Regions from separate parts of the Streptomyces sp. GMY02 genome, predicted to be linked through region 3. Evidence: riboswitches for the same ligand, from Rfam matches in the RefSeq annotation. Region 3 holds a riboswitch; each other region holds the start of a gene.
The links. Region 3 has a riboswitch for cobalamin ahead of KQY30_RS35700 (peptidase inhibitor family I36 protein). Riboswitches for the same ligand answer to the same signal wherever they lie in the genome.
Positions count from the first base shown of each region.

Region 1: it holds a riboswitch for cobalamin, as region 3 does, so the genes downstream of both, metE (5-methyltetrahydropteroyltriglutamate--homocysteine S-methyltransferase) here and KQY30_RS35700 (peptidase inhibitor family I36 protein) in region 3, are expected to answer to the same signal.
Region 2: it holds a riboswitch for cobalamin, as region 3 does, so the genes downstream of both, KQY30_RS33850 ((2Fe-2S) ferredoxin domain-containing protein) here and KQY30_RS35700 (peptidase inhibitor family I36 protein) in region 3, are expected to answer to the same signal.
Region 4: it holds a riboswitch for cobalamin, as region 3 does, so the genes downstream of both, KQY30_RS22935 (ABC transporter substrate-binding protein) here and KQY30_RS35700 (peptidase inhibitor family I36 protein) in region 3, are expected to answer to the same signal.

Region 1 covers NZ_CP077658.1:7,257,108-7,264,753, forward strand. The annotation lists gene tuf (elongation factor Tu) at 2-1,171, opposite strand; gene KQY30_RS30920 (TVP38/TMEM64 family protein) at 1,679-2,380, shown strand; gene KQY30_RS30925 (enoyl-CoA hydratase/isomerase family protein) at 2,396-3,466, opposite strand; cobalamin riboswitch at 3,515-3,753, shown strand; gene metE (5-methyltetrahydropteroyltriglutamate--homocysteine S-methyltransferase) at 4,056-6,347, shown strand; gene KQY30_RS30935 (MFS transporter) at 6,402-7,646, opposite strand, start outside.
Region 2 covers NZ_CP077658.1:7,932,701-7,940,346, forward strand. The annotation lists gene KQY30_RS33830 (zinc-binding alcohol dehydrogenase family protein) at 1-918, opposite strand, end outside; gene KQY30_RS33835 (SDR family oxidoreductase) at 947-1,663, opposite strand; gene KQY30_RS33840 (ABATE domain-containing protein) at 1,901-2,500, shown strand; gene KQY30_RS33845 (ABC transporter substrate-binding protein) at 2,597-2,899, shown strand; gene KQY30_RS33850 ((2Fe-2S) ferredoxin domain-containing protein) at 2,955-3,323, opposite strand; cobalamin riboswitch at 3,448-3,569, opposite strand; gene KQY30_RS33855 (transposase) at 3,987-5,195, shown strand; gene KQY30_RS33860 (FAD-dependent oxidoreductase) at 5,252-6,823, shown strand; gene KQY30_RS33865 (TetR/AcrR family transcriptional regulator) at 7,009-7,590, opposite strand.
Region 3 covers NZ_CP077658.1:8,454,494-8,462,139, forward strand. The annotation lists gene KQY30_RS35655 (hypothetical protein) at 24-206, opposite strand; partial or broken gene KQY30_RS37000 (phosphodiester glycosidase family protein) at 493-645, opposite strand; gene KQY30_RS35665 (hypothetical protein) at 809-958, shown strand; gene KQY30_RS35670 (hypothetical protein) at 1,367-1,657, shown strand; gene KQY30_RS35675 (hypothetical protein) at 2,574-2,795, shown strand; partial or broken gene KQY30_RS35680 (IS5/IS1182 family transposase) at 3,155-3,283, opposite strand; partial or broken gene KQY30_RS35685 (IS630 family transposase) at 3,388-4,187, opposite strand; gene KQY30_RS35690 (MarR family winged helix-turn-helix transcriptional regulator) at 4,233-4,739, opposite strand; gene KQY30_RS35695 (Rid family hydrolase) at 4,854-5,279, shown strand; cobalamin riboswitch at 5,482-5,605, shown strand; gene KQY30_RS35700 (peptidase inhibitor family I36 protein) at 5,924-6,361, shown strand; gene KQY30_RS35705 (hypothetical protein) at 6,420-7,358, shown strand.
Region 4 covers NZ_CP077658.1:5,417,623-5,425,268, forward strand. The annotation lists gene KQY30_RS22920 (DUF2017 domain-containing protein) at 1-282, shown strand, start outside; gene KQY30_RS22925 (amino acid permease) at 795-2,129, shown strand; gene KQY30_RS22930 (Mov34/MPN/PAD-1 family protein) at 2,311-2,724, shown strand; cobalamin riboswitch at 2,720-2,846, shown strand; gene KQY30_RS22935 (ABC transporter substrate-binding protein) at 2,949-3,944, shown strand; gene KQY30_RS22940 (iron ABC transporter permease) at 4,110-5,231, shown strand; gene KQY30_RS22945 (ABC transporter ATP-binding protein) at 5,252-6,070, shown strand; gene KQY30_RS37175 (putative leader peptide) at 6,251-6,385, shown strand; gene KQY30_RS22950 (MoaD/ThiS family protein) at 6,496-6,798, shown strand; gene KQY30_RS22955 (PLP-dependent cysteine synthase family protein) at 6,798-7,646, shown strand, end outside.

The DNA.
Region 1 (7,646 bases), 1.2 Mb from region 3:
GTCAGATCAGCGACGTGACCGTACCGGCGCCGACCGTACGGCCGCCCTCGCGGATCGCGAAGCCGAGCCCCGGCTCCAGCGGAATGTCACGCCCCAGCTCCACGGTCAGCGCGACCGTGTCCCCGGGACGCGCCACCGCCGCCTCGCCCAGGTCGATGTCGCCGACCACATCCGCCGTACGGATGTAGAACTGCGGCCGGTACCCGCTGGTGACCGGTGTCGTACGGCCGCCCTCGCGCGCCGACAGCACATACACCTGCGCGGTGAAGCGCCTGCTCGGTACGAGACTGCCCGGCGCCGCCACCACATGGCCCCGGCGCACCGCGTCACGTGGCATCCCGCGCAGCAGCAGCGCGACATTGTCCCCGGCCTCCGCGGACTCCATCGGCTTGCCGAAGGTCTCCAGGCCGGTCACCACCGTCTCCGCGCCGGCGCCCAGCACCTCCACCCGGTCACCCACCCGTACCGTGCCGCGCTCGACGGCGCCGGTGACGACCGTGCCGCGGCCGGTGATGGTGAGGACGTTCTCCACCGGGAGCAGGAACGGCGCGTCCGTGTACCTGACAGGCATCGGCACATATGTGTCGACGGCGTCGAGCAGCGCCTCCACGGCCGCCGTCCAGCGCGGGTCGCCCTCCAGGGCACGCAGCCCCGAGACCCGGACGACGGGCGCGGCGTCGCCGCCGTACCCGTGCTCGGTGAGCAGCTCGCGCACCTCCAGCTCGACCAGGTCGGTCAGCTCGTCGTCGCCCGCGTCGGCCTTGTTGAGGGCGACGACGATGTGATTGACGCCGACCTGGCGGGCGAGCAGGACGTGCTCGGCGGTCTGCGGCATGATCCCGTCGAGCGCGGAGACGACGAGGATCGCTCCGTCGAGCTGGGCCGCGCCGGTCACCATGTTCTTGATGTAGTCGGCGTGGCCCGGCATGTCCACATGGGCGTAGTGCCGGGTGTCCGTCTCGTACTCGACGTGCGAGATGTTGATGGTGATCCCGCGGGCGGCCTCCTCCGGGGCCCGGTCGATCCGGTCGAACGGTACGAAGGAGCTGGTCCCGCGGTCGCTGAGGACCTTGGTGATGGCGGCGGTCAGGGTGGTCTTGCCGTGGTCGACATGGCCCATGGTGCCGATGTTCAGGTGCGGCTTGGTGCGCACGTATGCCGTCTTGGGCATGGTTCGCTGGTTCCTTCCCGGAACTCGGAGCTGAGAGGGACCCCCGGGCCTTGCCGACCCTCCCCCTGCGGGGTCCGCCGGACGATCCGGGAAGGGTCAGCTTCGGGCGCCGCCGAAGGGCGCTGCCGCGGCGGATGCCGCTGCTTCGGCATCCGTGGCCGCTGCGAAGGCATCCGCCGGGACGACTGCCGCGACGGGTGCGACAGGCGCGGCCGTGCACGCCACGAGGAAGACGGCAGCCTCCGGCGCGTCCGCGACTGCGGACGGCGCTGCGGGGAAGGCGTACCGGACCATGTCCCCGATCCTCGCCCAGCCCGTCCGCCCGCGTCGAACGATTTTCCGCCGGGCCGCAGTTGGCCGACTCCTGCCGTGGGACCGCCCGAGGCGCCGCTGACCGGCGCGTTCTTCGACCCGGTGTGCCCGTGTTGTGCCGGACACACGCCGGACGGGAGGCCTCCGTCACCAGGCCCCCGGCGACCGGACATCTTCGTCGGTTACGCTCCCCGCGTGCTCGACACCGCCCCCCGGTCCTCGCGAAGCCTCGCGCTCCGTTGCTACCGGGCACTTCTCTCGCCCTGGGCGAGATTCGCCGTACTCGTGGTGCTGCTCGGTGCCGCGGCCACGGTGGTGCTGCTCTATGAGCCGCAGAAGCTGCTGTCCGACGGCTGGCTGCCACGCGTCGGCGGGGGCGTCGCCGTGGTGCTGTTCACCGTGGGGTACGGGCTGTGCGCCACCGCGTTCGTACCGCGCCCGCTGCTCAACATCGCCTCCGGCGCGCTCCTCGGTTCGTATCTCGGGCTGGTCGCCGCGCTCGCCGGGACGGTGCTGAGCGCGGCCATGTCCTTCGGGCTCGGGCGCATGCTGGGCCAGGACGCCCTCCGTCCGCTGCTGCGGGGCCGCTGGCTGAAGGCGATAGACCGTCAGCTCAGCACCCACAGCTTCCGGTCGATGCTGATCATCCGGCTCTTCCCCGGTGTGCCGTTCGCCCCGATCAATTACGGCGCGGCCGTCTCCCGGATGCGCTGGACACCGTTCCTGCTGGCGACCCTGATCGGTTCGATCCCCAACAACGCGGCGTATGTGGTCGCGGGCAGCCGCGCCGCCTCGCCGACCTCGCCGGTGTTCCTGATCGCGATGGGGTTCATCGTGGTCAGCGGGCTGGTCGCGGCGGTGGTCGCCTGGCGCAAGCGCCACCACCTCCGCCGCTGACCACGCGCTCCGCCCTCAGACCCCGCCGGCCAGTCCGAGGTCGCCGCCCGGCGGCGGGGCGAAGAACCGCGCCACATCCGCCTCCGTGACCTGCGCCAGCTCCTTCGGGGACCACCGCGGCCTGCGGTCCTTGTCGATGACCTGCGCCCTGATCCCCTCCACCAGATCGGGCGTGGCCAGCGCGGCGCACGAGGCCCGGTACTCCTGGTCGAGCGCCTCCTCCAGCGTCGGCAGCAGACGGACCCGGCGCAGCGCTTCCAGGGTTGCCTTGAGCACGGTGGGCGACCGCGTCAGGATCGTCTCGGCGGCCTCCTTCGCCGCGGGCAGACCGGTGGCGAGCAGCCGCTCGACGATCTCTTCCACGGTGTCCGCCGCGTAGCAGGGGTCGATCCACTCACGGTCCGCGGCGAGTTGGCCCTCGGGCGCGGCCGTCCCGTACCCCCGTACCGTCGCGGTCACGTGCGCCGCCTCACGTACGTCGGGGCCGGCGAGCGCGGTCCGTACGGCGTCCAGCCGCTCGGCGGGTACGAAGTGATCCGCGAGGCCGCAGAGCAGCGCGTCGGCGGCGCCCACCGCCCGGCCGGTGAGGGCGAGATGGGTGCCCAGCTCGCCCGGTGCGCGCGAGAGGAGATGTGTGCCGCCGACATCGGGGACGAGGCCGATGCCGGTCTCGGGCATGGCGACCGCCGACCGTTCGGTGACGATCCGGACGGTGCCGTGCGCCGAGACACCGACGCCGCCGCCCATCACAATGCCGTCCATCAGTGCCACATAGGGCTTGGGGAAGCGGGCGATCCGGGCGTTGAGCCGGTACTCGTCGCGCCAGAAGGTGGGTGAGGCGGCGCCGCCGGTGCGCGCGTCCTCATGGATCGCGCGGATGTCGCCGCCGGCGCACAGCCCGCGCTCGCCGGCGCCCGAGATGATCACCGCTGTCACGCTCTCGTCGTTCTCCCACCGGGCGAGCGCCTCGGTGATCCGCAGCACCATGGGGTGGGTGAGCGCGTTGAGCGCGCGGGGCCGGTTGAGCGTGATGCGGGCGGTGCGGCCCGCCCGGTCGAGCAGTACCGGTTCGTCTTCGTGGACCATGGCGCCAGTATTCAGGACCCATGTTTCGAGCATGTCGAGTTCCGGACCTATGCTGGACGCGCAGTCGGTTCGCCCTGTCCGCCAGGCAGGCGCGTCGCAAGAGGGAACCCGGTGGGAATCCGGGACTGCCCCGCAGCGGTGAGTGGGAACGACCGCCGTCATACGCACTGGACGCACCGCGTCCGGGAAGCGACGGCCAGTAGATGCCTTGTCCGCGTACGCACATCGCGTACAGGCACAAGGCGCGCCCGCGAGTCCGAAGACCTGCCACTGCCCGTGTGCGAGGACCGCGCACGGAGATCTCGGTGACCTCGTGGGCGGGTCGGCGGATACGGGCGGGCGCACGCCACATGGCTGCGTGGCACATGGATGTACGGCACATGGCTGTGTCGCACATGGGTGTGCGGCACATGTGGGCGCCGCACATGGCTGTGCGGCACACGGTGTGGCGGTACCTGCCCCGGCTTCCGTTCCTTCGCCGCACACGAGTCCCGCCGGGATCGCTCCCGTACGACTCGCGAAGGAGAGTCCCGTGACACCCACGTCCGCAGCCGCGGCACCCCGGTCGGAACGGCAGGGCCGGCGGCCCGTGCCCAGGTCCACCGTCCATGGCTACCCCCGCCAGGGCGCCGACCGGGAACTGAAGAAAGCGATCGAGGGGTACTGGAAGGGCCGGGTCACCGCGGACGCGCTGCGGGAGACCGCCGCCGGGCTGCGCCGCGACACCTGGCGCGAGCTGGCCGACGCCGGACTCGACGAAGTGCCCACCGGCCACTTCTCGTACTACGACCACGTGCTCGACACCAGCGTCATGGTCGGCGCGGTCCCGGCCAGGCACCGGGCCGCCGTCGAGGCCGACGCGCTCGACGGCTACTTCGCCATGGCGCGCGGTGCCCAGGACGCCGCGCCGCTGGAGATGACCAAGTGGTTCGACACCAACTACCACTACCTCGTCCCCGAGTTGGGACCGGACACGGTCTTCACCGCCCACTCCGGGAAGCAGACCGGTGAACTGCGCGAGGCCCTCGCCCTCGGTCACACCGGCGCCCGGCCGGTGCTGCTCGGGCCGGTCACCTATCTGCTGCTCGCCAGGCCCGCGCCCGGGGTGGCCGCCGGATTCGAGCCGCTCACCCTGCTCGACCGGCTGCTGCCGGTGTACGCGGAGGTGCTGGCCGATCTGCGCGCGGCCGGCGCCGAGTGGGCGCAGATCGACGAGCCCGCCCTGGTCCAGGACCGCACGCCCGCCGAACTGAACGCGGTCGCCCGCGCCTACCGCCATCTCGGGGCGCTCACCGACCGGCCCCGGCTGCTGGTCGCCTCGTACTTCGACCGGCTCGGCGAGGCCCTGCCCGTACTGGCCAAGGCACCTGTCGAGGGGCTCGCGCTGGACTTCACAGGCCCTGCCGCCGCCAATCTCGACGATCTCGCGGCCGTCGGCGGGCTGCCCGGCAAGCGGCTGGTCGCCGGGGTGGTCGACGGGCGCAATGTGTGGATCAACGATCTCGCGGCCTCGCTGACGACCCTCGCGACCCTGCTCGGTCTCGCCGAGCGGGTCGATGTGTCGGCATCCTGCTCGCTGCTGCATGTCCCGCTGGACTCCGCCGCCGAGAAGGATCTCGATCCGCTGCTCGTCCGCTGGCTGGCCTTCGCCCGCCAGAAGACCGACGAGGTCGTCACCCTCGCCCGCGGTCTCGCCCGGGGCACGGACACCGTCGCCGCCCGGCTCGCCGCCAACCGCGCCGATCTGGCGTCCCGGGCCTCCTCGGGCGTCACGCACGATCCCGTCGTACGGGCCCGCTGTGCGGCCGTGACGGGCGCGGACGCCCGCCGGGAGCAGCCGTACGCCGAGCGCGCCGCCGCGCAGCGTGAGCGGCTCGCTCTGCCGCCACTGCCGACGACGACCGTCGGATCGTTCCCGCAGACCGCCGAGTTGCGCACGGCACGCGCCGAACTGCGGGCGGGGCAGCGGGACACGGCCGGTTACGACGAGCGCGTCCGGGCCGAGATCCGCGAGGTGATCGCCTTCCAGGAGAAGGCGGGCATCGATGTCCTGGTGCACGGCGAGCCCGAACGCGACGACATGGTGCGGTACTTCGCCGAGCGCCTCACCGGATTCCTGGTCACTCGGCACGGCTGGGTCCAGTCGTACGGCACCCGCTATGTCCGGCCGCCGGTGCTCGCGGGGGATGTCTCCCGGCCCGCCCCGATGACGGTCGACACGATCTCGTACGCGCAGTCGCTGACCACCCGGCCCGTCAAGGGAATGCTGACCGGGCCCGTCACCATGCTGGCCTGGTCGTTCGTCCGTGACGACCAGCCGCGCGGCGCGACCGCCCGGCAGGTGGCGCTCGCGCTGCGGGACGAGGTCGCGGATCTGGAGGCGGCCGGTACGGCAGTGATCCAGGTCGACGAACCGGCGCTCCGCGAGACCCTGCCCCTGCGCGCGGCGGACCGGTTGGCGTATCTGGACTGGGCGACCGAGGCGTTCCGGCTGACGACCTCCGGGGTCGGCCCGAGCACCCAGATCCACACGCACATGTGCTACGCGGAGTTCGGCGACATCCTGCCGGCCATCGAGGATCTGGACGCCGATGTGATCAGTCTGGAGGCGGCTCGCTCACATATGCGGGTCGCCGGCGAACTGGCGGCGGCGGGCTATCCGCGCGAGGCGGGACCAGGGGTGTACGACATCCACTCACCGCGGGTGCCGTCGGCCGAGGAGATGACCGCCTTGCTGGCCAGGGGACTTGAGGCGATCCCGCCGGAGCGGCTGTGGGTGAACCCCGACTGCGGGCTGAAGACCCGGAGCTGGGCGGAGGTCCGTACGTCCCTGGAGAACCTGGTCGCCGCAGCCCACCGCACCCGGGGGCCGGTCTCCTAGCGCGCCGTCTCCGGGCCGTCCTCCCGGCCCGGCCCGCTCGGCCGCCCCGGGTCCTCAGACCGGTCTCACCTCGTCCGGCGAGACAGGATCCGGGGCGGTCCGCGCGACGGGCGCCCCGGTCTTCTCCGGCTTCTCCGATGTGCGGCGGGTCAGACGCCGTACATCGGGGACGGTCAGGACCGCCGCCGTCAGCAGGACGATCAGCGCCGAGCAGCCCCACAGCGCCGTACTCCGCCCGAAGGCGCTCTCCGCCGGGCCCGCGAGTGCCGTGGCCAGCGGAATCATGCCCACCGAGCCCAGCCAGTCGTAGGCCGAGACACGGGACAGCTTCTCCTCCGGGATCTCCTGGTGCAGCGAGGTCATCCACGAGACACCGAAGACCTCGATGGAGACCCCCGTCAGGAACATCACCGCCGCCAGCCCCACGGCGGGCAGCGGCACCGCCAGCCCGGCCGAGGGAAGGGCCAGCGGGAAGACGCTGAGGGTGCCCGCGAGCAGCATCCGGCGCGGACGCCACCGCATCATCACCAGCGCGCCGCCGACCGTACCCGCGCCGAAGGCCGCCAGCGCCAGGCCCCAGGGGCCGGGGCCGCCGAGTTCGTCCCGGGCGACCAGCGGCCCGTACACCGCCTCGGCCGCCGAGACCATCGCGTTGACCACCGCGAACTGGACGACGATGCTCCACAGCCAGGGCCTGCCGGTGACCTCCCGCCAGCCGTCCCGCAGATCGGCGAGCATCCCCTCGCCCGGCCCGCGCGGCGGGACATGGCTCACATCGAGGAAGGCGCGCAGCGCCCCCGCGACCAGGAAGGCGGCGGCGTCGATGGCGAGGACCCAGCCCGGCCCGAACAGCGCGATCAGCGCGCCGCCCAGGGCCGCGCCGCCGATCCCGGCGCCCTGCATCGCCATCCGGTACAGGGCGAAGGCGCGGCCCACCTGCGCGCCGCTGACGCTGGACATCAGCATGCCCTCGGAGGCCGGGCTGAAGAAGGCGTGGGCGGTGCCGCCCAGCGCGGTCAGCGCCATCATCTGCCACAGCTCCGGCTCGCCCGTGAGGACGAGGACCGCGAAGGACGCCTGCGAGAGGCAGTTGACGGCGTTGGCGGCGACCATCACCCGGTGCCGGGGGAGCCGGTCGGCGAGCGCGCCGCCGATCAGCAGGAAGAGGACGAGCGGGACCGTACGGGCCGCCGCCACCAGCCCCACGTCGCCCGCGTCGCCGCCCGACTCCAGCACCGCGAACGCCGCGGCGATCATCGCACCCTGGCTGCCCAGATTGGTGACGATCGCCGCGGCGGT
Region 2 (7,646 bases), 520 kb from region 3:
TGCCTCCCGTATCTCCTCGAAACGGAACACGCGTGAGGGCTTCGCCTTCAAACGGCCCGCCGCCACCCGCTCCGCGATCGTCTGGAGCGGCACATCGGACAGTGGGAAGCCGGGCTTCCCGAAGGCGAAGCTGCCGAAGAAGGTCAGACAGACACCACTCGCCATTTGCAGCAGGGGGTTGAAGTCGGTGATCGGGTCGAGACCCCCGAGCCAGCCCGCCAGACATGCCCGGCCGCCTCGCCGCAGCATCTCCAGAGAATCGAGGACGGTGCTGTTTCCCACGAGATCGAGTACGGCGTCGATGTGCTTGGCTTCCTTGATCCGTTCGGAAAGGCCGGGGCCCTCCAGCTCGGCTCGTTCCACACCGAGCCTCTCCAGCAAGGGGAACCGCTCAGGATTGCGGGAAGTGCCAATGACGTGCACGCCGGCATCGACCGCGAGACCGACCGCGGCCCGGCCGAAGGCCGAGGTCGCACCCCGGATGACGAGCGTCTGCCCGGAAGTGATCTCCAGATTGCGGAACAGGCACGTCCAGGCGGTCGCGTAGGTCTCCGGGATCGCGGCCAGTTCGGCCCAGGAAAGGCCGGATTCGATGACCGCCACGTTCGACGCCGGGACCCTCGTGTATTCGGCGTAGCTGCCGTTGATGGTACGACCGAGGCCGCCCATCAGCGCCGCGACCTTCGCGCCGACCGGGAACTCGCCACCGGGGCAGGATTTCACCAGGCCGACACACTCGATACCGCTGACCCTGGCGGCTTCGGCCCACTCGCCCCTGCGCATATGCATCTCGGCGTGGTTCAGGCCGAACGCCTTTATCCCGATGACGACATGACCGTCGAGCGGTTCGGGTTCCGGCAGTTCCGTATAGACGAGGCTGTCCGGTCCGCCGAATTTCTCGATGACGATGGCACGCATGTTTTCCCTCCGAGGTGGGGCGGGTGGATCAGACGAGGGGCTGGCCGCCGTCGACGGGCAGTGAGACGCCTGTCATGAAGGTGTTCGTCAGCGCGAAGATGACCGCCTGAGCGATGTCGTCGGGTGTGCCGATGCGGCGCGAGGGGTTGTCTTTCGACAGGCGCGCGAAGAACTCCGCTTTCCGCTGCTCTCCCAGTGCGTCCCAGGCGCCGGTGTCGATGGTGCCCGGTGAGATCGCGTTGACCCGGATCGGTGCGAGTTCGACGGCGAGGGAGCGGGTGACGGTGTTGACCGATCCGTTGGTCGCGGCAACCGCGAGGAATCCGGGGTCGGGCTCAAGGGCGGCGACTCCGGAGAAGAGTACGAACGACCCGTTCTCGGGCATGTTCGGCGCGAAGTGCTTGGCGAGCATGATCGGCCCGACGACCTTGGTGTGAAAGGAGAGGAGAATCGCCTCGGGTGTCAGTTCGCTCACCTTTCCCCGTGCCCTGGCGGAGGCGACGGACACCACGTGGTCGACGCTGCCGAGGCCCTCGGCGAGCGCCGCGATGGAGTCCTCGTCGGTCAGGTCGACGCTTTTGGTGAGCACGTCGGTGCCCTTGTAGTCCTTTTCGAGAGTGGAACGGTCCCGGCCCGCCGCGATCACCCGGGCGCCGGCCGCGAGTGCGGCGTCGGTCACAGCGCGGGCGATTCCGCTGCCGCGGCCCACCACGAGCACCGTCTTGTTCCGCAGAGGCGCTGTCATGACGGTCTCCTTGATCTCTTTGTCCGGAGGCTGGAACGAGGGACGGATCCGAGGGGGCCTGTTGCCCAGGACCCGCTGCGGCGGACTGCCGCACCACTCCACGCCTACTAACGCATAAGTAGACGCTATATCCATTAGAAGCGAGCTGCAAGGCGTCGCCTCTGCTCGATCGGGGCGCGACGTTACTGATTGTCGACGTTGATGGACGTCAGTCCCTCTAATGTTTACTGTTCACACATGAGCGTTAAGGTGACGGTCGAGGAGTTGCAGGCGGCGGGCTTCCCCATGGGTGGGGAGCCGCTGGTGGCGCTGGATCTCGTGGACACGGTGATGACGGTCAAGGACCCGCCGGTGGATCTGATCGGGGATCCCGCTGCGGGGGCGGTGTGGTGGGGCATTCAGGCGCGTCGTCTGCCGCCCGGTCCGGTTCCCGCTCCCGCCGCGGTGCGGCGGCTGCGGGCTGCCGTCCGTGATGTGCTGGACGCGCGGGTGGAGGGGCGTGCGGCGGACCCGGCGTCGGTGGAGGACATCAACGCGGCCGCGTCGTCGGTTCCGCGCAGCCCGCGCCTGGTCACGACCGGGCCGGAGGTGCGTGAGGAGACCCGCTGGCATGTCGAGCACGGCGGGAACGCGGCGCTCGCGGCCATCGCCGGCGAGGTGATCGGACTCCTGGCCAGTCCCGGGCGGCTGGAGCTCCTGCGCAGATGCGGCAGCCCGGACTGCTCGATGCTGTTCCTCGCCGAGAACAGGCGCCGCAAGTGGTGCGTGGGCAATGTCTGCGGGAACCGCACCCGCGTCGCCCGCCACTACGAACGCACCCACCCTCGGGACACCTGACCACACCCGACCCCACCCGACCGCACACCATCGATCAGCGCCGGCCTGGCCGGCGCTGGTTGCGCGCTCGCCTTCCCCGGCGCGCACACCCAGCCGATGACCTGGGAAGCGGTCCGCGCGGCCCGGCCGGACATGATACTGGTCCTGCCCTGTGGCCTTCCGCCCGAGCGGACCCTTCGCGAGACGGAGTCGCTCACCCGCCTGCCCGGCTGGGCGGAGCTTCCCGCGGTACGGGCCGGGCGCGTCCACGTGCTGGACGGCCCGGCCCACTTCAACCGCCCCGGCCCCCGCGTGGTGCGCGGGGCGGAGGTGCTGGCCCATGTGCTGCACGGTGTACGGGCCGGGGAGCCGGGGACGGAGGCCGAAGCGCGTCCGTTCCCCGGTGTCCCCGGCCGGTAGGGGCCACGGCACCGGTCAGAACGCCGTCCGGGTGGTGGCGTGGTCCGCGGTGGTCTCAACGACGGTCGGCATCAGGCCCGTTCCGGGAAGCCGTGCCGAGCCGCGGCGGAGTGATGGCGTACAGACCGAGGATCTCCGGCATGGGTGTGATGCCCGGGCCGCCCGCGCGTGCCCAGTCCGTGATGTCCTCGGTCGCGTCGGGGTCGTTGACCAGCCCCAGCCAGACCGGCCGCCCTCCGGCTGCCCGGCCCGCGGCCGAGGGTTGTACGACGATGACGTTGGCCTGCTCACACACGTCCAGGCACGCTGAGATCCGTACGGGTACCTCCGCACGCAGACGTGCGGTCTGAGCCGCGTGATCGACCCCGGTCACCTTGGCACTGCCACAGCAGCAGTCCCGGCACACGACAACACGGCACGGCACCAGGTCGGCCTCCCGTGCGACCACCTCGTCGCCGGGTGCCTCTTCCGCAGACTTCTCGGGCACGCTCAACCACCCCTCTCCCCGGGGAAATCCGCCCCGGTGTCCCATGAGGAGGCGACCGCGTGAGTCTCCTGGCTCTCGGGTCGTCGCTCGTCCGGGCCTGCCCGCCCCTCTCGGACAGTGACTGCCGGAACTCGCTCGCCGATCACAGTGGCGGGACCGCGCCGGATTCGCACCGACTTCCTCGAACCGCCGTCGCCTTGTCATCGATCATCATCCCATCGCCCCCGGGTGCGTGACTCCGTCACGGAGTTGGCCGACGCAAAAACTCCATTGTGAGTTGAACGGTCGGTTTGGTATTGGGGCGTTCATCTCTTCATGTCGGCCGAGTGAAACATGCTTCCGCACTGTTGCAACCGTGTGGACGAGATCGGGAAGCGACTGGACAGACCGCTCTGACCTGCGGATATGTGGATCAGACGGTGAAGTGCGCAGGAGTCGCTCAGAGGCCCGAGGCCGTTTCGAAGAGGTCGTGTGAAATGGACGACCATGGTGAAAATCTAAAACGTATGTTCAACTAGACCACGCCAAAGGACAAGCGGGGGCTCCTGGTCCAGCGCGGTGGGGTGACTGGATCCGGTGTCCGGCGGAGGGATTTTCGTCGTGGATTTACACCGTTCGCATCGAACACACGAGATCGTCTGGAGCGGGGTCGCCGACGACTTCGTCACCGAGTACAGTCGACGGATGCTGGTGTCGCTGCCGCGTCGCGACCAGCGGAAGTACGGCGAACTGTACATCTCCGGGTTGCTGTCGCTCACCAGTCGCAAGTCGATGCGCTCGATAGCGTCGATGGCCGGAGGCGGCGCGGCCGAGCAGCGGCTGCACCACTTCATCAGCAAGTCGTCGTGGGACTGGGTCCCGGTGCGCAAGGCGCTGGCCGCGGACCTGGATCAGGCGCTCGACCCGCTGGCGTGGGTGGTCAAGCCGATGGTGGTCCTCAAGACGGGCGAACACACCGTCGGGGTTACTGAATCGTTCGTTCCGCAACTCGGGCGTATCGTCAACAGTCAGCGCTCGTACGGCGTGTGGATGGCCAACGACCACTACAGCGCACCGGTCAACTCGCGGCTGAGACTGTCCGGGAAGTGGCTCGCCGACGGCGAGCGCAGGCGGCGCGCGGAGATCCCGGACCGGGTCGGCGCCGACGACGGCGGCGTCCCGCCCGCGGCGGCTGCCGTGCTGGAGCTGACACGGGGATGGGGGCTGAGCCCCAGACCGGTGATCGCGGAGGCCCTGGAGGAGGACGCGGGCGTTCTGGTGCGGCATCTGACGGCGGCGAAGGTCCCCTTCGTGCTGAGGATCGGCGGTGCCATGCGGCTGATCCCGTGGAGCACGGTACGGGCGGGCGGGACGGTCCGGTTGATGGCGGCGCAGCACCTCGCGGAGGGGGCGGACCCCGGCGGACGTCCGGTCCGGTGGGCCGGCCGTACCTGCCAAGCCGGCCGGTCGCCCGTTGTGACCAGTACCGACGTCGTGCTGTCGCCCGGCTCCGGCAGCCCGATGCTGCGGCTGGTCGGCGCACGGCGCCTCGGGGAGCGCCGGGCGCGGGAGCTGTGGCTGTCGAACATGACAGAGACAGAGGCGCCGCCCTCGCTCGTCGTGCGCCTGGGCCGCCTCGGCGAGCGTGTCGACAAGGACTTCGCCGAGATCAGCACCAAGGTCGGCGCGATGGACTTCGAGGGCCGGACTTTCGGGGGCTGGCACCGCCACACCACTCTCAGCGCCGTGGCGCATGCCATCGTGACCCTGTCCGCGGTACGCGACCAGGCGGTTGAGCTGCCGTGCGGTGATCACTTGCAGATCGCCTGACGGAACCGGCACAACACCGCCGAGCCAGGCGTCACATGGAGAGGAGCCCGACTGTCGTGGACGGGGTGGGGGACACGGCCGGTGCCGTGGACGCGGACGTGGTGATCGTGGGGGGCGGTCCGGTCGGCATGCTGCTGGCCGGCGAACTGGCCCTGCACGGAGTCCGGACGACCGTGGTGGAGAAGGAGCCGGAGCCCTCGGGCGAGTCGAAGGCGGGGACGCTGCACGCCAGGACCGCGCAGACACTGCACCGGCGCGGACTGCTGGAGGCCGTGCAGCCGGGACGGTACGTGGCCGGACGCGCCCCGCAGCGCCACGTGCCGTTCCACTTCGGCGGCCTGCCGCACCTCGACCTGGCCCCGGTGGTCGAGGAGTTCCCCGCGATGGTCGGTAGTCCGCAGACCTACGCCGAAGCGGTCTTCGCCCAGCGCGCCGTCCGGCTGGGCGGGCGGCTGGTGCGGGGCGCCGAGGTGACCGACCTGCGGGAGAGCGGCGAGCACGTCGAGGTGACGTATCGTCAGAAGAATGGCGGTGAGCGGTCCTTGCGGGCGAGCTGGGTGGTGGGGTGCGACGGGGCCCGCAGCGTGGTGCGGCGGAAGGCCGGTATCGCGTTCACCGGCACGCTGCCGACGATCTCCTGCCTGATGGGTGACGTACGGCTGGCCAACCCCCAGGACGCGCCGGGCGGTTGGAACCGTACCCCGCGCGGTTGGACCATCTTCTGGGTCAGCCCCGCGGGGTACAGCCGTGTCGGCACGTACGACTTCCGCGGCCCGCACCCCGACCGGAAGTCCCCGGTCACCTTCGAGGAGTTCAGGTCGGAGGTCGAGCGGATCACCGGACACCCCATCGAGATGGACGCGCCCCGCCACCTCTCCAGGTTCAGCGACGCGGCGTTGCAGGCCGAGCGCTACCGTGCCGGACGCGTCCTGCTGGCCGGGGACAGCGCGCACGTGCACTTCCCCGCGGGCGGCCAGGGGCTCAACACCGGCCTGCAGGACGCCGTCAACCTGGGATGGAAACTGGCCGCCTGTGTGCGGGGGCACGCGCCGGCCGGACTGCTCGACACGTACCACACGGAACGGCATCCCGTCGCCGCACGGGTGCTGGAGAACGTCCGTGCCCAGGTGGCGTTGATGCACCCCGGCCCGTCCACCGACGCCCTGCGCCGGCTGTTCGCCGACCTCATGAGCGTGGACCAGGTCAACGCGTACCTGGCCGGCATGGTCAGTGGGTCGGACATCGTTTATGACGTGGGGCGTCCCGCGGACGCGCTGGCGGGACGCTTCATCCCCGAGACGCGGCTGAGGACGGCCGGTGGCAGGACCAGCCTCGCGGCGCTGCTGCACCCCGGGCGACCGGTGCTGCTCGACCTGGCGGACCGCGCCGATGTACGGCGGGCCGCCGCGGGCTGGGCCGGGCGGGTGGACGTCGTGACGGCCCACGTGGAAGGGCAACCGCTCGCGGACGCGATCCTGTTGCGTCCCGACGGTTACGCGGCCTGGAGCGCGCCGGCCGGCGGGTCCGGCACCGACGGGCTGCACGCGGCGCTGCGGCTCTGGTTCGGTGAACCCGCCGAAGAGACGGAAGCGGCGGCCCTCCGGGGCGGTGAGGGGCTGCCCGGCTGAAGGGCCGCCCCGCCCCGGGGCCCACCTCACGGACCGGCCGGCGCGCGGGCGGCTCTCCGGGCGGCTTCGGCCAGGACCAGGCCAGGACCAGGCCAGGACCAGGCCGGGGGCAGGCACCGGGGGACACGCTGCCGTGTCCGACGACGTGCTGACCGTGAGGTCGTAATGGGGCCCGTAGGCAGCGATCAGTCCAGTGCGGCCAGCGCGAGGCGGGCGGCGGCCCGCAGCCGCTCGGCCTCCGGCGCGGCCCGCGCGATCACGCGCACGCCCTGCATCACCACGAGCAGGAAGTGGGCGATCTCGTGCGGGTCCTTGTCGGCGGCCAGCTCGCCCTGGGCCTGGGCACGCAGCAGGGAGGAAACCAGAGCCGTCTCCACGACGCTCCAGCTCACCTCCACCTGGCGGGCGACCTCGGGATCGCGTGGGGACAGCTCCACGGCCGCGTTCACCACCAGACAGCCCCGGCGGCGCGGGTCGGTCAGGGCCTCGGTGACCCAGCTCTGCACGAAGGCGCGTACGGCCGGCAGGGCGGGGCCCGGCTGGGCGAGCGCCGTGACGAAGCCCGCCTCGCTGCCCCGCAGATACCGCCGCATGGCGGCCAGGTACAGGTCGTGCTTGCTGCCGAAGGTGCCGTACATACTGGCCCGGCCGATGCCAAGGTGCTCGACCAGGTCGGCCATCGAGGTCGCCTCGTAGCCCCGCTCCCAGAACAGGTCCATAGCGCGCTGCAGCACCACGTCGGGATCGAATTCCTTGGTTCTGGCCATACCCACGAGGCTAACAACGAACAGACCGACCAGTCCAGAAAAGCCCGCCCCCGGTG
Region 3 (7,646 bases):
GGGTGCCCTGGCAGTGGTGTGGATCAGCACTGGACCTGCGTGCAGGCGGCCCCGTCGCAGCAGTACGCGTAGCAGGGCCGGTAGTCGCACTGCCAGCAGGTGGGGAAGTACTTCCAGCTACACGCCTGTGCCGCGGCCGCCGCGCTCACCTTCGGCACGAAGCGCTCGAGCAGGCTGCTCCCCAGCGCTTCCAGCTTCTGATACATCTTCTGACTCCTTTTCCTTGACCGTGATCGCACCAGGACGGTGTACGGAATCGGCGGTCACCGGTGTTCGTGCACGGCGGTTGCCGATCCGGCCGTGCCCCTTGAACCGGACCCCGTGACTGACCAGCGGTCCGGCACCGAAGGGCACCGCGATCACCACTGTGCGAGCCGGACCTTGCAGGAACCTTCGGGAAACCTTGAACCGGCTGGCCAGAGCCGCTACATGAGACCAGTGACCCACGAGGGCCGCGGCGTTGCCGTGACGCCCCTGGCGGGTGGGCCACCCGCGTGAGAAGAGCCCGATGCCTTCCGGAATCGGGCGCTCTGCCCCGCCGACAGGGTGGTTGCGCACCACAGGCGTACCGGATACCCGGTCACGGGTGACGAGAGCGGAGGAGCCGCCGCCGTCCAGGTCGACACCGTCGTCGGCACCCGCATCGTCGAACACACCGGCGCGTTCCCACGTCACGTCCGCCAGTAGGGGCACCGGCCCGCCGACCGATGAACACCGCCTGCCATCACCGGGGGCGCCGGAGGAGCCACTGACACGGGCGCGGTGGGCGAGCCCGTACGGACGACACCAGCCGCGAGACGTTACAGCCGTGCTGTCGAAGGACCCATCGCGGTGGCATGGAGCACCGCGGGCGCGGGGCTGGATCGACGAGCAGCGGAGGCTGCTCGGGCAGGTGCTGGAGGAATGGCCGAGCGAGGTGCTGAACTCCTCACCGGGTGTCTATGAGTGGCGTCGCTGAACTGCGGTCAGGCGGCGCCAGCAGCTGAGCACACATCCGAGGGTGAGGAAGGCTTGGTGGTTGTTGTCGTGGATCTCCCAGCGGGTGCGCAGGCGGCGCAACCGGTGTAGATGGGGTGAAGGCGCGCTCGACAACTCAGCGTTGGGCGTTGGGTCCGGAGCCGTGTTCGGCGTGAGTGTTGGTGAGAAGTAAGAGCACCCGAGTGGCGGGGAGCTCGATCGTGCGTGCGGAGCCAGCCTCATTCGTGGCAGGATGACGGCATGTTTATCAGAAAGGGCGATGCCGCGTAGGCGCCCGAAGGCCGTCCGTGCTGGGCGGTGGCGGCCTCGCAGACACGTTGCAGTTCGGCGGATCCGGGGCGTTTCCGCGAAGACTCGTGCAACTGTTCGCCGCGTCGAGGATGAGCGGATGTGGCCTGGTGCAGTTGCTGACGCGCTCGCCCGTTTCGAGTGGGCGTTCAGGCAACCCGGCCGTTACCTGAAGGCATCCCAGGTCTGGCAGCCCGGACTGGAGGTGGAGTATGCCCGCGATGATCTGGAAGAGGTCATGCTTCACCTCCCTCGCGGTGCCCGGCGCGATCTCGGCCGGCTGGTTGCTCGTTTCGACGATGAGTTCGAGCGTCGCACTCTGCCCAATCCTGGGCCGGTGAACGCCTTCACGGTGGGCGGCTGGTGGTGGTCAAGGCTTCGTGAGCACTGAGGATGCTCACGAAGCCTCGTGCGCCCCGGGTCGGGGTGCCGGTAAGAACGCTGTCACCAGCCGCAAACGGCAGTGATCTTGCGGGGTGCCACCCCGTGGGTGAGTCCGGGGCCGTACGGCTGCGGTGGGTGAAGCTCTGCGAGGACGATCGGCGATCGTGGCCCGTACTCCGTTGGACCTGAACGAACTCGTCGAGCTCTGGACGCTGTTGAAGGACGAGCAGGCGCTCGTGTCCGGCAGGCGCGGGGCGACGCGACTGGGCTCGGACCGGGCGATCCATTGTGAAGAACGCGTGAACCTGTGCCGGTACAGCACTGCGGGCGGACCGTGTCAGCGTCTCGCGCGGCGCGACACCGGCACATGGTGCTGCCGTCCGCAATCTGGCGCGGCAGGGCTCCACGCCGCCCTTGTGCGGTACGCCCGGGTTGTCGAGACTGTGGGGGAGAGGTGTTCGAGGAGGGGCGGTCGATACGCGGGCCTGTCGCACGGGAGAGCCACGACCGCGACGACGAGCACGCTGCCCACCCTCGGGCGCTCCCGCAGCCGGGGGCGGAGAACGCGCTGTCTGGCTCCAGCGGCTGGTGGGCAACACCGGCGTCGCGGCGATGGTCGGCGGATCGCACGGGCGGCCGGGCGAGCGCGGTGTGTTGCATCGTGGGGCGGACGAGGACGCGGCGGAGGCGGCGGGGCAGCCGACATCGCAGCGACCTGAGACACCACAGCTAGCGCCCATGAACTCCAGGGCCAGCCGGTCGTGCAGTGCGGCGGGAGTCGCCGCAGGGTTGGTGGCCTGTCGCTCGCGAGAACTTCACCCGGCGGACGCACTCGCTGAACGTGCCGAGGGAGCCTGGTAAGCGACCAGCCCCGCCACTGGGCCGTCTGAACCGAAGACATCCCCGCGGAGACCGTCCTCGACATGCCCCTGGATCTCAGGAAGGCGACGGTCAACTACCCGCGTGCGCTGGCGATCGAGGTAGGCGACGCCGTCGACCTCGGCCGTCAGCCGCCGGGCCGTCTTGTGGACGACCTGGGCATGCGTTACAGCCTCCAGATCGAGCGCGAGCCCGTCCAACTGGAATACCTCGTGCTGCCCGAGGCCCGCGAGATCAGGGTCGCGGTCATCATCTGGTACCCGTAACCCGGGGCGTCCACCGGGCGAAGACCTCGTTCTCCCCGGGGCGGCCCGCGGCGGTCCAGTGGGCGACCGTCGACCTAGAGCGTGGTGATCTCGTCGTCTGACGCGGCAGGGATCGAAGCCGTCGCGGGCTGCTGTGTAGACGCTGTAATGAGATAGTGAGATGAGGACATCCGTTGGAAGACACCGCCTTTCTGCTCGCGGAGCACATCAACCGCCTCACCGGCGACCCCGACTTCGCCACTCGCCTGATCACCGAAGCCTTGTCCAGGTCGGACGAAGACAGTCGAGTAGCGCGGGCAGGCCCTCCTGGTGCAGAGCCAAGAACGCATGCAAGGGATTCTTCAGGACGCATCCGGCATCGCGGCCAGCACTTCCCGGTCCCCGTGCCGGCGCCGACCGCCTCCCTGCGGACGCGTCGGCGCCTCCGGCGCCACCCGCTGGAACAAATCCCACAGCTCATCCGGCACCAGCCGCTCAACGATCCCCACACCTGAAGCTTACCGAACAGCCCAAATGAGATGGCTTCTTAAGCCTGTAATTTCCGGCGCATGACACTAGTGTGATGCGCCAGAAATGACGAGACTGAGTCTTTTCAGGTTTTGGTGGTCGGCGGGTTGATTTTGGTGAGGTAGTCGGCGAGGGAGTTGAGGATCTCGTCGGCGGTCTTGGTCCAGGTGAAAGGCCTGGGGTTCTTGTTCCATCCGTCGATCCAGGCCCTGATGTCTTGCTCCAGGGCCTTGACGGATGTGTGCATCCCGCGGCGGATGAGCTTGTCCGTCAGCAGGTCGAACCACCGCTCGACCTGGTTTATCCAGGAGGAGCCGGTGGGGTGAAGTGGACGTGGAAGCGTGGGTGTTTTCCGAGCCACGTCTTGATCTCGGCGGTGTTGTGGGTGGCGTAATTGTCACAGACCAGGTGGACGTCGAGGCTGGCGGGCACGGCCTTGTCGATCGTGACCAGGAACTTCTTGAACTCGATGGCCCGGTGACGGCGGTGTAGTTCCGATATGACGGTGCCGTCGGCGACGTTGAAGGCGGCGAACAGGCTGGTGATGCCGTGCCGGTAGTAGTCGTGGGTGCGCCGCTCGGGCATGCCCGGCATCATCGGCAGCACTGGCTGGGACCGGTCCAGCGCCTGGATCTGGCTCTTCTCGTCCACGCACAGCACCACTGCTTTCTCGGGCGGGTGATGGTGCCACTTGCGCACCGTTTCCGTAGACACCCCGAAGTCGGCCGCTACACCGGTATTTGACGTTCCCCTCGCACAGGCCAGAATGATCCGGGCCCTCTCCGCCACACGGGCCGACACTGCGCCACCCGCCCAACGCGTCAACTCCGACCGCTCCTCGGCAGACAGTACGACTTCGACAGCACGAGGACCCCGAGACACCACGAAAACAGCCTACAGACTTAGTCTCGTCATTTCTGGCGCATCACACTAGAGGAAGTCCACGGGACGGATCTGGAGTTTCTCCGCTATACGGGTCAGCGCCTTCTGGTCGGCCACGCTGAGCCGGTCGAGGAGCATGCCACGTACGGCACGGAGATGGGTGGGTGCCGCGCGACGCACGACGGAGAATCCTTCCTCGGTGAGCGTCGCGAGAATGTAACGGCCGTTGCCGGGGTCGGGGAAACGCTCCACCCAGGCCCGCCGCTCGAAGCGTTTCATCACGTTGGACAGCCGGGACGGAGAGCCGCCGGCGAGATATGCGAGGTCACCCATCCGCAGCCGCCGCTGCGGGGCCTCGGACATGTGGCTGAGCACGAGGTACTCGAACAGCGTGATGCCATGCTCCCGGCGCAGTGGTGACTCCAGCCTGCCCGGCAGCAGCATGGCCAGCGAGAGCACGCCGGTCCACGCCTCCTTCTCAGCTTGGTCGAGCCACCGGAGACCGTCGCCCTCGACGTGAGCGTCCTCGCTGTCCGCTCCTTTGTCGGCTGCCATCCCCACCTCACGTTCACGTAGCGCTCCCCATGGTACTTCAACGTTGAACCCATGTAGCCTTACTACAAGGTTGAACTCAATCATGAAATTACTGTGCGAGAGGAATCCGTCACCATGAGCAATGCAACCTTCCATGTCACTCCGGGATACGGCGAGATCCTGCTCAAGGCGCTCGGCTACAGCCAGGCCGTCCGTGTCGACCAGCGCGTCGAAACGTCCGGGCAGGGCGGCTGGGACGACGACCTCAACATCCCCGACAGCATTGAGGAGGAGATCGTCCGTGCCTTCGAAAACGTCGAGCGGACGCTCGCGACCTGCGGAGCCACCTGGAAGGACGTCATCCACGTCAACTCGTACCACAAGGTGCCCCAGGGCCAGGACGTCATCGGGCAGGACCACAACGACGTGATGGCCGAACAGTTCCGCGCGTGCCTGGGCGGTCGAGCCCCCGTCTGGACCCAGACGGGCGTGACCGTCCTCGGGCTGCCCGCCATGCGGATTGAGATCCGCGTCACCGCAGTCATCAATGACGAGCACTGATTCACCGGGTGCCGGATCCTGTCCGGCGTGAATTCGGGCCACCGCCGGCCGGAACCCGCGTACTTTGGCCGCTCCTCCAGCTACTCCCCCGGCGGCGCGGAACAGGATCCGCCGAAGCCTCTCGTGTCGCCGCCGAAACGCTTTTCGTGACGGCGGCCTGGCGGCGACGGAACGATGATCGGTGAAAAGGCGACGGCAGTTCGAGGAAGTCGGTGCGAATCCGGCGCGGTCCCGCCACTGTGATCGGCGAGCGAGTTCCGGCAGGTCGCCGTCCGAGAGAGGCAGGAAGGCCAGGACGAGCAATGCCCCCGAGAGCCAGGAGACTCACGCGGTCGCCTCCTCATGGGACACCGGGGCGGATTTCCCCCGGAGAGGGGTGGTTGAGCGTGCCCGAGAAGTCTGCGGAAGAGGCGTCCGGCGACGAGGCGGTCGGACTGCGGGCCGGTCTGGTGCCATTGGGCCTTCCAGATTATCGAGGCCTACAACCACACCTACTACCGGCCCTTACTGGCGGCGTGATGGGCGGTGTGAGTGGACGCATCGTCAAGTATGTGTGCGCTGTGGGTCAACGACAGGGCGGCGAGGTCCGATCACCCTGGAGGGGCAAGCGACCGCACAGTCAAGTACGGGGAGAGAGGAACGTTATGCGACGCATCATGGGGGTGGCTCTCGGCGCTGTCGCGCTGGGAGTGATGAGTGTGATGGGGACGGCGCCGTCGGCCTTGGCGGCTGGGCCGAGCACCGGGTCCGCTGCTGTCGGGACGGCTGCGGTGGAGGGGCGGTTCTGGATCTACGAATGGCCCAACTACACGGGCAACGAGAAGTCCTACAACGGCAATGACCGGTACTTCGCGAACGACGAGTGGGACGGAACCAGCGTCTCGGTCGACAACTTGAGCTCGTCGGCGAAGAACCTCACCAACCGGTGGGCCTACCTCTATCAGTTCGGCAACAGCAGCGGCGGGAGTTGCAGCGGCGACTACGTCAAGTTCCCGCCGGGGAGCCAGGCGCCCGACCTGGGGCAGCTCAACGGCGGCACCTTCGACTTCAACAACAAGGCCAGCTGCATCATATTCATCTGACGGCCGATGGGGCGGTGCCAACGCGCATACAAGGCACCGCCCCACCTGCTGCGCCCCGATGAAGGACAAGGACACCGTGCCGATGCCGCGCCGCCTCATCACCCTTGTCGTCGTGACCGTCGCCCTCGGACTGTCGCTCGTCACCGCGATCACTGTCCCCCGGGCCACATCCGAAACACCGCGGGCCGAGCCCGCCGCGCCTGCTACCACAGGGCGGGCGAGTGCCATTCTCCTGCCCTTCGACGCCTATCAGTTCTCGCCGTCCGATACCGACACCATCGAGGCCGCTGAGGACGTGCTGATCCGTGCCTGCATGCGCGAGCAGCGCCTGGACTGGCACATGCTGCCGCCCCCGCGGTCCGCCGGAGAAACGGAATCGTTGAACATACGCCGGTACGGACTGACCGGACCCGAAACTGCGGCCCGCTACGGCTATCACCTGCCGCCGCCCACCAGGGCTGAAGCCGACCGCGAGGCGGTGTGGGATGCCCGTGACAGGCTGCCGTCCCGGGAGAAGCTGGTGGCCTTCGGGGAGAACGGCGTTACCGGCGGCTGCTGGGGACAAGCACACGCCCGCCTTCTCCGCGACGTTCCGCGTGACAGGACCTCCCTGCTCGGCCGGTACACAGTGGAAGCCTTCGACGCCGCCCGCCGTACACCGGAGGTGAAGGCGGAGACCCGCGAGTGGAGTCGCTGCATGAAACGGGCGGGCTTCAACTACGCGGATCCGTTTGAGGCCTTCGGCGACCCCGCGTGGGGGAAGACCGCGCGCCCTTCGGCCCGGGAACTGACTGCAGCGAGGACCGACGTGCGCTGCAAGGAAGAGACGAACCTCCTGCGGATCTGGGTCCGTACCGACGAGCGTGTCCAGCGCGACGCCATCAGAGAACATCACGACGACTTTCAGGAATTCGCGGCCACCAAAGAAAGCTGGCTGAACGCCGCGCACCGAACTCTGCGGGAAGGATACCGGGCTTACCGGACCTTGGCTCGGTAAGCCCCAGCACAATTGACTCCTACTGACCTGCGAATGGGGAGACAGTCCTGACCGCCAGTCGAACTCAACGAGCAGAGTCGACGTTGATGATGCCCGACCGGTGCTTCTGAGAAGCGGTGGAGACTGCCGTCATGGCCAAAGACGAGACTCCCCGAACCAATACCCGTCCTCCTGGTGACTTCGTTGATCACTAACAACAGCGTTTCTCAACGGGTTCCGGATTCAGTTGGTGAACCCGGTCCACGAGTGTCGACCAGAAACGACGGCATTGCCGACATTGGCACACCG
Region 4 (7,646 bases), 3.0 Mb from region 3:
AAGCGCGAGGACGGGATGGCGGTCGTCCGCACCCTGGACGGACTCGGCTCGGCGGGCGCCGGCGGCGCGGTGCTCAAGCTGACGTCCGAGGACTGTCTGCACTGGCTCGGCGCGCTCAACGACCTGCGGCTGACCATCGGGACACGGCTGGAGGTCACGGACGAGGACGAGGGCGGCGAGCTGTACCGGCTGCCGGACTCCGACCCGCGCAAGCCGATGGTGATGGCGTACCTCTGGCTCGGCGCGCTCCAGGAGACCCTCGTCGAGACGCTGATGCCGTAGGGGCCGTCCGCGGCCGCAAGCAGCCGCGAGGCCTTTCCGTACGTGCCGTACACCCTCAGAACACCCTCAATTCGCCATAACGATCGCGTCAACGCTCCGGCGTCCTTTGCTCTTCGCGGTGCGATTCGTCCGCTTCTGCCTGTGGGCTCCGCCACAGAACCGTGCGCCGGTGACCCCCTCCGCCGTGATAGATCTTCACGACCCCCCGGGGACTCCACCCCTGTCCCCGGGGGTGTTCTCCGCCGGCCGACCGCCGGCGGAACTCCATCCGTCATCCGGGGGGATCACGAACCGGTCCCGTGGCCGCGTGCGGCGCGGACCGGTATGGAGAAAGGCGCACGACCATGACCTCTGCGCAGGTCGACAAGGAATACGGCGGCGAACACGGCGGTACGGGACACGGTGGCGACCGCGCCGCGGCGGACCCGGCCGGAGGCGGCCCCTCCGGAGACCGGCCGGCCGGAGCGCCCGAAGAGGGCTACGAACGGGGACTCGGCAGCCGGCAGGTCCAGATGATCGCCATCGGCGGTGCCATCGGGGTCGGCCTCTTCATGGGCGCCGGAGCCAATATCGCCAAGGCGGGCCCCAGCATCATCCTGATGTACGCCCTCGCGGGTGTCGTGATCTTCTTCATCATGCGGGCGCTCGGCGAACTGCTGCTCTACCGGCCGGTCTCGGGCTCCTTCGCCGAGTACGCCAGAGAGTTCCTCGGCCCGTTCTTCGGCTTCGCCACCGGCTGGACGTACTGGCTGATGTGGGTCGTCACAGGGATGGCCGAACTCACCGCCGCCGCCATCTACATCCACTTCTGGTTCCCGCAGATCCCGCAGTGGGTCAGCGCGCTGGTGTTCCTGGTGGTGCTCTTCGGGGTCAATCTGATCTCGGTGAAGATCTTCGGCGAGGTCGAGTTCTGGTTCTCGATGATCAAGGTCACCGCGATCATCGGCATGATCGTCATCGGTCTGGGCGTGCTGACGCTGGGCTTCTCCGACGCGGGCGAGACCGCATCCGCGTCCAACCTCTGGGCGCACGACGGGATCTTCCCGAACGGCATCGGATCCAGCCTGATGACCCTTCAGGGCGTCATGTTCGCCTACCTCGCCGTCGAACTGGTCGGGGTCACCGCGGGCGAGTCGGAGAACCCCGAGAAGACCCTCCCCAAGGCCATCAACACGCTGCCCTGGCGCATCATCGTCTTCTACGTAGGCGCGCTGTCCGTGATCCTCGCGGTCGTCAAATGGACCGAGTTCTCGGCGGGCAACAGCCCCTTCGTGCACGCCTTCGAGACGATGGGCATCCCCCTCGCGGCCGGCATCGTCAACTTCGTCGTCCTGACCGCCGCGCTCTCCTCCTGCAACTCGGGGATGTACTCCACCGGCCGGATGCTGCGCGACCTCGCCGCCAACAGCGAGGCGCCCAAGGCCTTCGGCAGGCTCAACTCCCGCAAGACGCCCGCCCTCGCCATCACCGTGTCCGCCGTACTGATGGGGATCGGCGTGGTCCTCAACTACGTCGTCCCGGAGAAGGCGTTCGGCTATGTGACCTCGGTGGCCACCGCGGCCGGCATCTGGACCTGGATGATGATCCTGATCAGCCATATCCGCTACCGCCGCGCGGTGGACGCCGGACGGCTGCCCGCCTCGTCGTTCCCCGCCCCCGGCGGCGCGCTGCTGAGCTGGGTCGCGGTGGCCTTCCTGGCACTGGTGACCTGTCTGATCGCGTACGACAAGGACGCGCGGGTCTGCCTGTATGTGGCGGCCGTGTGGGCGGTGGGGCTGGCGGTCGGCTGGCAGGTGCTGAAGCGGCGCGACGTGCCTGTGCTGCACATCAGCCCGTCCGGCGACTGAGGACACGGCGCGGCCGAAGGCTGTGCGGTGCCGGTGACGTCCGTACCGGCCCGCGCCACCGGGCACACCGCGCGGGCCGGCCCTGTCGTACCGGGGCCGGTCCATGCGCTCGTACCGGGGCCGGCCCACGTGCTCGTACCGGGACCGGACCGCGCGCGGCGGTCCCGTTTATATTCTCTGCATGCTCACCATCACCCAGGCCCTGCACGACCAGATCGTCGCGCACGCGCGAGCCGACCACCCCGACGAGGCCTGCGGGGTGGTCGCGGGCCCCGCGGGCAGCGGACGGGCCGAGCGGTTCATCCCCATGCTCAACGCCGCGCGCTCGCCCACCTTCTACGAGTTCGACTCGGCCGATCTGCTCAAGCTCTACCGGGAGATGGACGACCGCGACGAGGAGCCGGTGATCATCTACCACTCCCACACCGCGACCGAGGCCTATCCGTCCCGTACGGACATCACCTACGCCAACGAGCCCGGCGCCCACTATGTGCTGGTCTCCACCGCGGACACCGACGGCGAAGGCCCCTTCCAGTTCCGCTCGTACCGGATCGTGGACGGCGAGGTCACCGAGGAGCCCGTCGAGATCGTCTGAGAGACTCGACGCAGAAACGAGGCGGCAGGACCCAGGAAGCCGGTGCGAAACCGGCGCGGTCCCGCCACTGTGACCAAGCTCCGCTTGGCAGCCAGGAACTGACCTGCCGCCTTTCTCCCACCAGCCAGGGGACGCGGAAATCCCCCGGAGGAGGCCCTGTCGTGTCTGCCGTGCCCCGGCGCCGCCGCGCGTTCGCGCCCGCCGCGCCGTCCGCCGTATCAGCCCTGTCGTCCGCCCTGCCCGCGGTGTGCGCCGTGCTCGTCCTGCTGCCGCTCACGGCCTGCGGCGGCCCCACCGCGGCGGACTCCGCCGCCACGCAAGGCAAGCCCGCCGCATCCGCCGCGCCCGGCTTCCCGTACACCGTCACCAACTGCGGGGTGACGACCACGTACCAGGCGCCGCCCAAGCGTGTGGTCACCATGAACCAGCACGTGACCGAGATCATGCTCGCGCTCGGTCTGGAGAAGTCCCTGGTCGGCACCGCCTGGCTGGACGACCGGATCCTGCCCGCGTACGAGAAGGCGTACAAGAGCGTGCCGGTCCTCGCCGCGGAGTACCCCTCCAAGGAGAAACTCCTCGCCGCCGCACCCGACTTCGTGTACGGCGGGTACGCGAGCGCCTTTGACGCGAAGGACGGCCGGAGCCGCGACGAACTCAAGGCGGCCGGTATCAACACCCGGCTCAACCTGGAGAACTGCGCGGACGGCCGGACCACGATGGAGGACGTCTACCGGGAGGTCGAGGAGACCGGCCGTGTCTTCGGCGTCCCGGAGCGCGCGAAGCGCTGGATCACCGAGGCGCGCGCGACGGTCGAGTCCACCGCAGGCGAACTGAAGGGCGTCAGGCCCGTGTCGGTCTTCGTGTACGACAGCGGCGACCGGACCGCGTTCACCGCGGGCGGCAAGGGCATCGGCAACGAGCTGATCCGGCTGGCCGGCGGCCGCAATGTCTTCGCCGACCTCGACAAGACCTTCGGCGACGCGACCTGGGAACAGGTCGTGGCCCGCCGTCCCGAGACCGTCGTCATCTACGACTACGGCTCGACGACGGTCGCCCAGAAGGAGAAACGCCTTCTGGACGACCCGGCGCTGAAGGACATACCGGCCATCAAGAACCGCAGCTTCGCGGTGATGCCACTGTCGGACGTGGTCCTGGGCGTACGGGCGCCGGAGGCGATAGAACGCCTGGCGACCCAACTCCACCCGACGCGCACGAAGTAACGCCCGATGCACGACGACCCAAAGCCTCCGACCGGGGCAAGTTCAGCCCGTCCGGTGTGTGAGGGCAAGAAACAGCCCGTCCGGCGCTTGAGGACAAATCCAGCCCGTCCGGCGTTTGAGGACACCGGGGTCCGGGGCGGAGCCCCGGTTCCGGGAAGGGGCGGGGTGGGGGAGAAGCCCGCCGCAGGCGCTCCCCACGGCTCCGCCGAAACCGGCCCGCGGTCCTCGCCCACGCCCCCGCCCCCGACCCCCGCCCGGCCGCAGCCCGCGGCCCGGCGCCTCCGCCTCCCCCTCGCCCTCGGCTGCCTCGCCCTCGCGCTAACCGCAGCCATCGTCGCCGGCCTAGCTCTCGGCTCCGTACGGATCCCGCCCGGCCAAGTGATCGAGGTCCTCACCGGCCGCGCGGCTCCCGGCCCGTTCCGGACCATCGTGCTCGACGTACGGCTGCCCAGGGTGCTGCTGGGGGCCGTGGTCGGCGGAGGGCTGGCCGTCGTCGGGACCGTCCTCCAGGCGCTCGTACGGAACCGGCTCGCCGACCCGTTCCTCCTCGGGATCTCCTCCGGCGCCTCCACCGGTGCCGTCCTGGTCCTCGTGCTGGGTATCGGCGGCGGGGTGACCACCACCGTCGCCATGCCCGCCGCCGCCTTCGCCGGTTCGCTGCTCGCGCTGGCGCTCGTGTACGGGCTGGCCCGGCGCGGCTCGACGATGAGCGGGGGCGGGCTCGTCCTCGCCGGGGTGGCCGTCTCGTACATCCTCTCCGCGCTCACCACCCTGATCCTGGTCGTCTCCGCCAGGCCCGAGCACTTCCAGGAGGCCCTCTACTGGTCGCTGGGCGGCCTCGGCAGTGCCCGGTGGGCCACGCTCGTACCGCCCGCCGTCGCGCTCGTCGCGGGCACCGCCCTGCTCATGGCGCTGGCCAGACCGCTCGATCTGCTGCTGGCGGGGGAGGAGGGCGCGACCGTCCTCGGTCTCGACACCTCGCGCTTCCGGGCCGCGGTCTTCGTACTCGCCTCCCTGGTCACCGCCGTGATGGTCGCCGCGAGCGGCGCGGTCGGCTTCATCGGGCTGCTGGTGCCGCACGCCGCGCGGATGGCCGTCGGCGCCGGCCACCGGGCACTGCTGCCGGTGGCCGCGCTGGCCGGGGCGGTCGCGCTCGTCGTCGCCGACCTCGCGGCCCGTACCGTCGCCGCGCCCCAGGACATCCCGGTCGGCGTCCTGACCGCGCTCATCGGCGGCCCGGTGTTCCTGTGGCTGATGCGGCGCCGCCCGGAAGGAGCCCCGGAGTGAGCACTGGAAGGAGCCCCGGAATGAGCGACCGTACGAGCACCGGCACCCCGGACCGCCCGCCCGCCCCGGTCCCCGCCGCCGAACTGCGCGTCGAAGCGCTTTCGTACGAAACCGACGGCCGCCTCCTCGTCGACCGCGTCGGACTGACCGCGGCCCCCGGCGAGACCGTCGGACTCGTCGGCCCCAACGGCAGCGGCAAGACCACCCTGCTCCGCTGCGTGTACGGAACGCTCCGCCCCACGGCCGGACGCGCCCTCCTCGACGGCGACGACCTGCACACCATGGCACCCAAGGCCAGGGCCCGCCGCGTCGCCGCCGTACCGCAGGACGGCAGGGTCGACTTCGAGCTGACCGTCCGCGAGGTCGTCGCCATGGGCCGCTCGCCCCACAAGCGCTTCTGGGAGGCCGACACCGCCGCCGACACCGCACTCGCCACCGCCGCCCTCGACCGGGTCGGTATCGCCCCGCTCGCCGACCGGGCCTTCCCGTCCCTCTCCGGCGGCGAGCGGCAGCGCGCCCTCATCGCCCGCGCCCTGGTGCAGCGGCCGGCCCTGCTCGTACTGGACGAACCGACCAACCACCTGGACATCCGCCACCAGCTCGATGTCCTGACCCTGATCAGCCGGTCGGGCACCACCAATCTGCTCGCCCTGCACGATCTGAACCTGGCCGCCTACTACTGCGACCGCATCCATGTCCTCCAGGACGGCCGGATCGTCGCCTCGGGCCCGCCGCGCTCCGTGCTGACCCCCGAACTGCTCGCGGAGGTGTACGGAGTGACGGCCGAGATCACCACCCACCCCGTCACCGGCGCCCCCAGCGTCGTCTACCTCCCGTAGCCCCCGAGCCGTCACCCGTCCCGTAGCTCCCGACCCGTCATCCCGTCCCATGGCTCCCGGCCCCCCGCGCGCGCCCGGCTCCGCACCCCCTCAGGCCTGCCGTCCACGTGACGAACGTTCTCGGTCCGCCATACGAGATCACATGCCGGGCCGCGGACCGGGAATCGATACGATGAACCCATGGTTTTCCATGACGTGAGCGACAAGACGCCGAGCACCCCGCTGCTCGTCGCGCGGCTGCACGTCGACCTGTGCCGCCTCGCCAGCGCCATCTGTCCGGGCGGCGCGGTCCTTTCCGCCGGCCGCGCAGGCTGAGCGACGGCCGCGAGCGCCGCCCGCCGTACCCGACCCGTACCGCATCACCCCCTCGCGCGGGGGCCCGAGCCGCGCGCCCGTCACGCCATCTCCCGACAGGAGCCCACGCCATGGCCATCGAGGTCCGCATCCCGACCATCCTCCGCACCTACACCGACGGCGCGAAGGCCGTCGAGGGCACCGGCGACACGCTCTCCGAGCTGTTCACCGACCTCGAAACCCGGCACGCCGGCATCCGGGAGCGGCTCATCGACCCCGCCGCGGGCGACCAGCTCCGCCGCTTCGTGAACGTCTACCTCAACGACGAGGACGTCCGCTTCCTCGACGGAGTCGCCACCAAGCTCGCGGACGGCGACAGCGTCACGATCCTCCCGGCGGTGGCCGGCGGGGCGCTCGAATCGAACCCGGCCTGATGCGGTACGACTCCCCGCTGGCGGCGGTCGGCAACACGCCCCTGGTACGGCTCCCCAGGCTGTCCCCGTCGGACGACGTACGGATCTGGGCCAAGCTGGAGGACCGCAACCCGACCGGTTCCGTCAAGGACCGGCCCGCCCTGCACATGGTCGAGCAGGCCGAGAAGGACGGACGGCTCACCCCGGGCTGCACCATCCTGGAGCCCACCAGCGGCAACACCGGTATCTCGCTCGCCATGGCGGCCCGCCTCAAGGGCTACCGCATCGTCTGCGTCATGCCGGAGAACACCTCCCAGGAGCGGCGCGACCTGCTGACGATGTGGGGCGCGGAGATCATCTCGTCCCCGGCGGCGGGCGGCTCCAACACGGCGGTACGGGTGGCCAAGGAACTGGCGGCCGACAACCCGGACTGGGTGATGCTCTACCAGTACGGCAATCCCGACAACGCGGGCGCGCACTACGCCACCACCGGGCCCGAGATCCTCGCCGACCTGCCGTCCGTCACGCACTTCGTGGCGGGGCTCGGCACGACGGGCACGCTGATGGGCGTCGGGCGGTTCCTGCGCGAGCAGAAGCCCGACATCAGGATCGTCGCCGCGGAGCCGCGCTACGACGACCTCGTGTACGGGCTGCGCAACCTCGACGAGGGCTTCGTACCCGAGCTGTACGACGCGTCCGTCCTCACCACCCGCTTCTCCGTCGGCTCGGCCGACGCGGTCGCCCGTACCCGTGAACTGCTCCAGCAGGAGGGCATTTTCGCGGGCGTCTCGACCGGCGCGGCGCTGCACGCGGCGATCGGAGTCGGCCGCAAGGCGGTCAAGGCGGGCGAGAGCGCGGACATCGTGTTC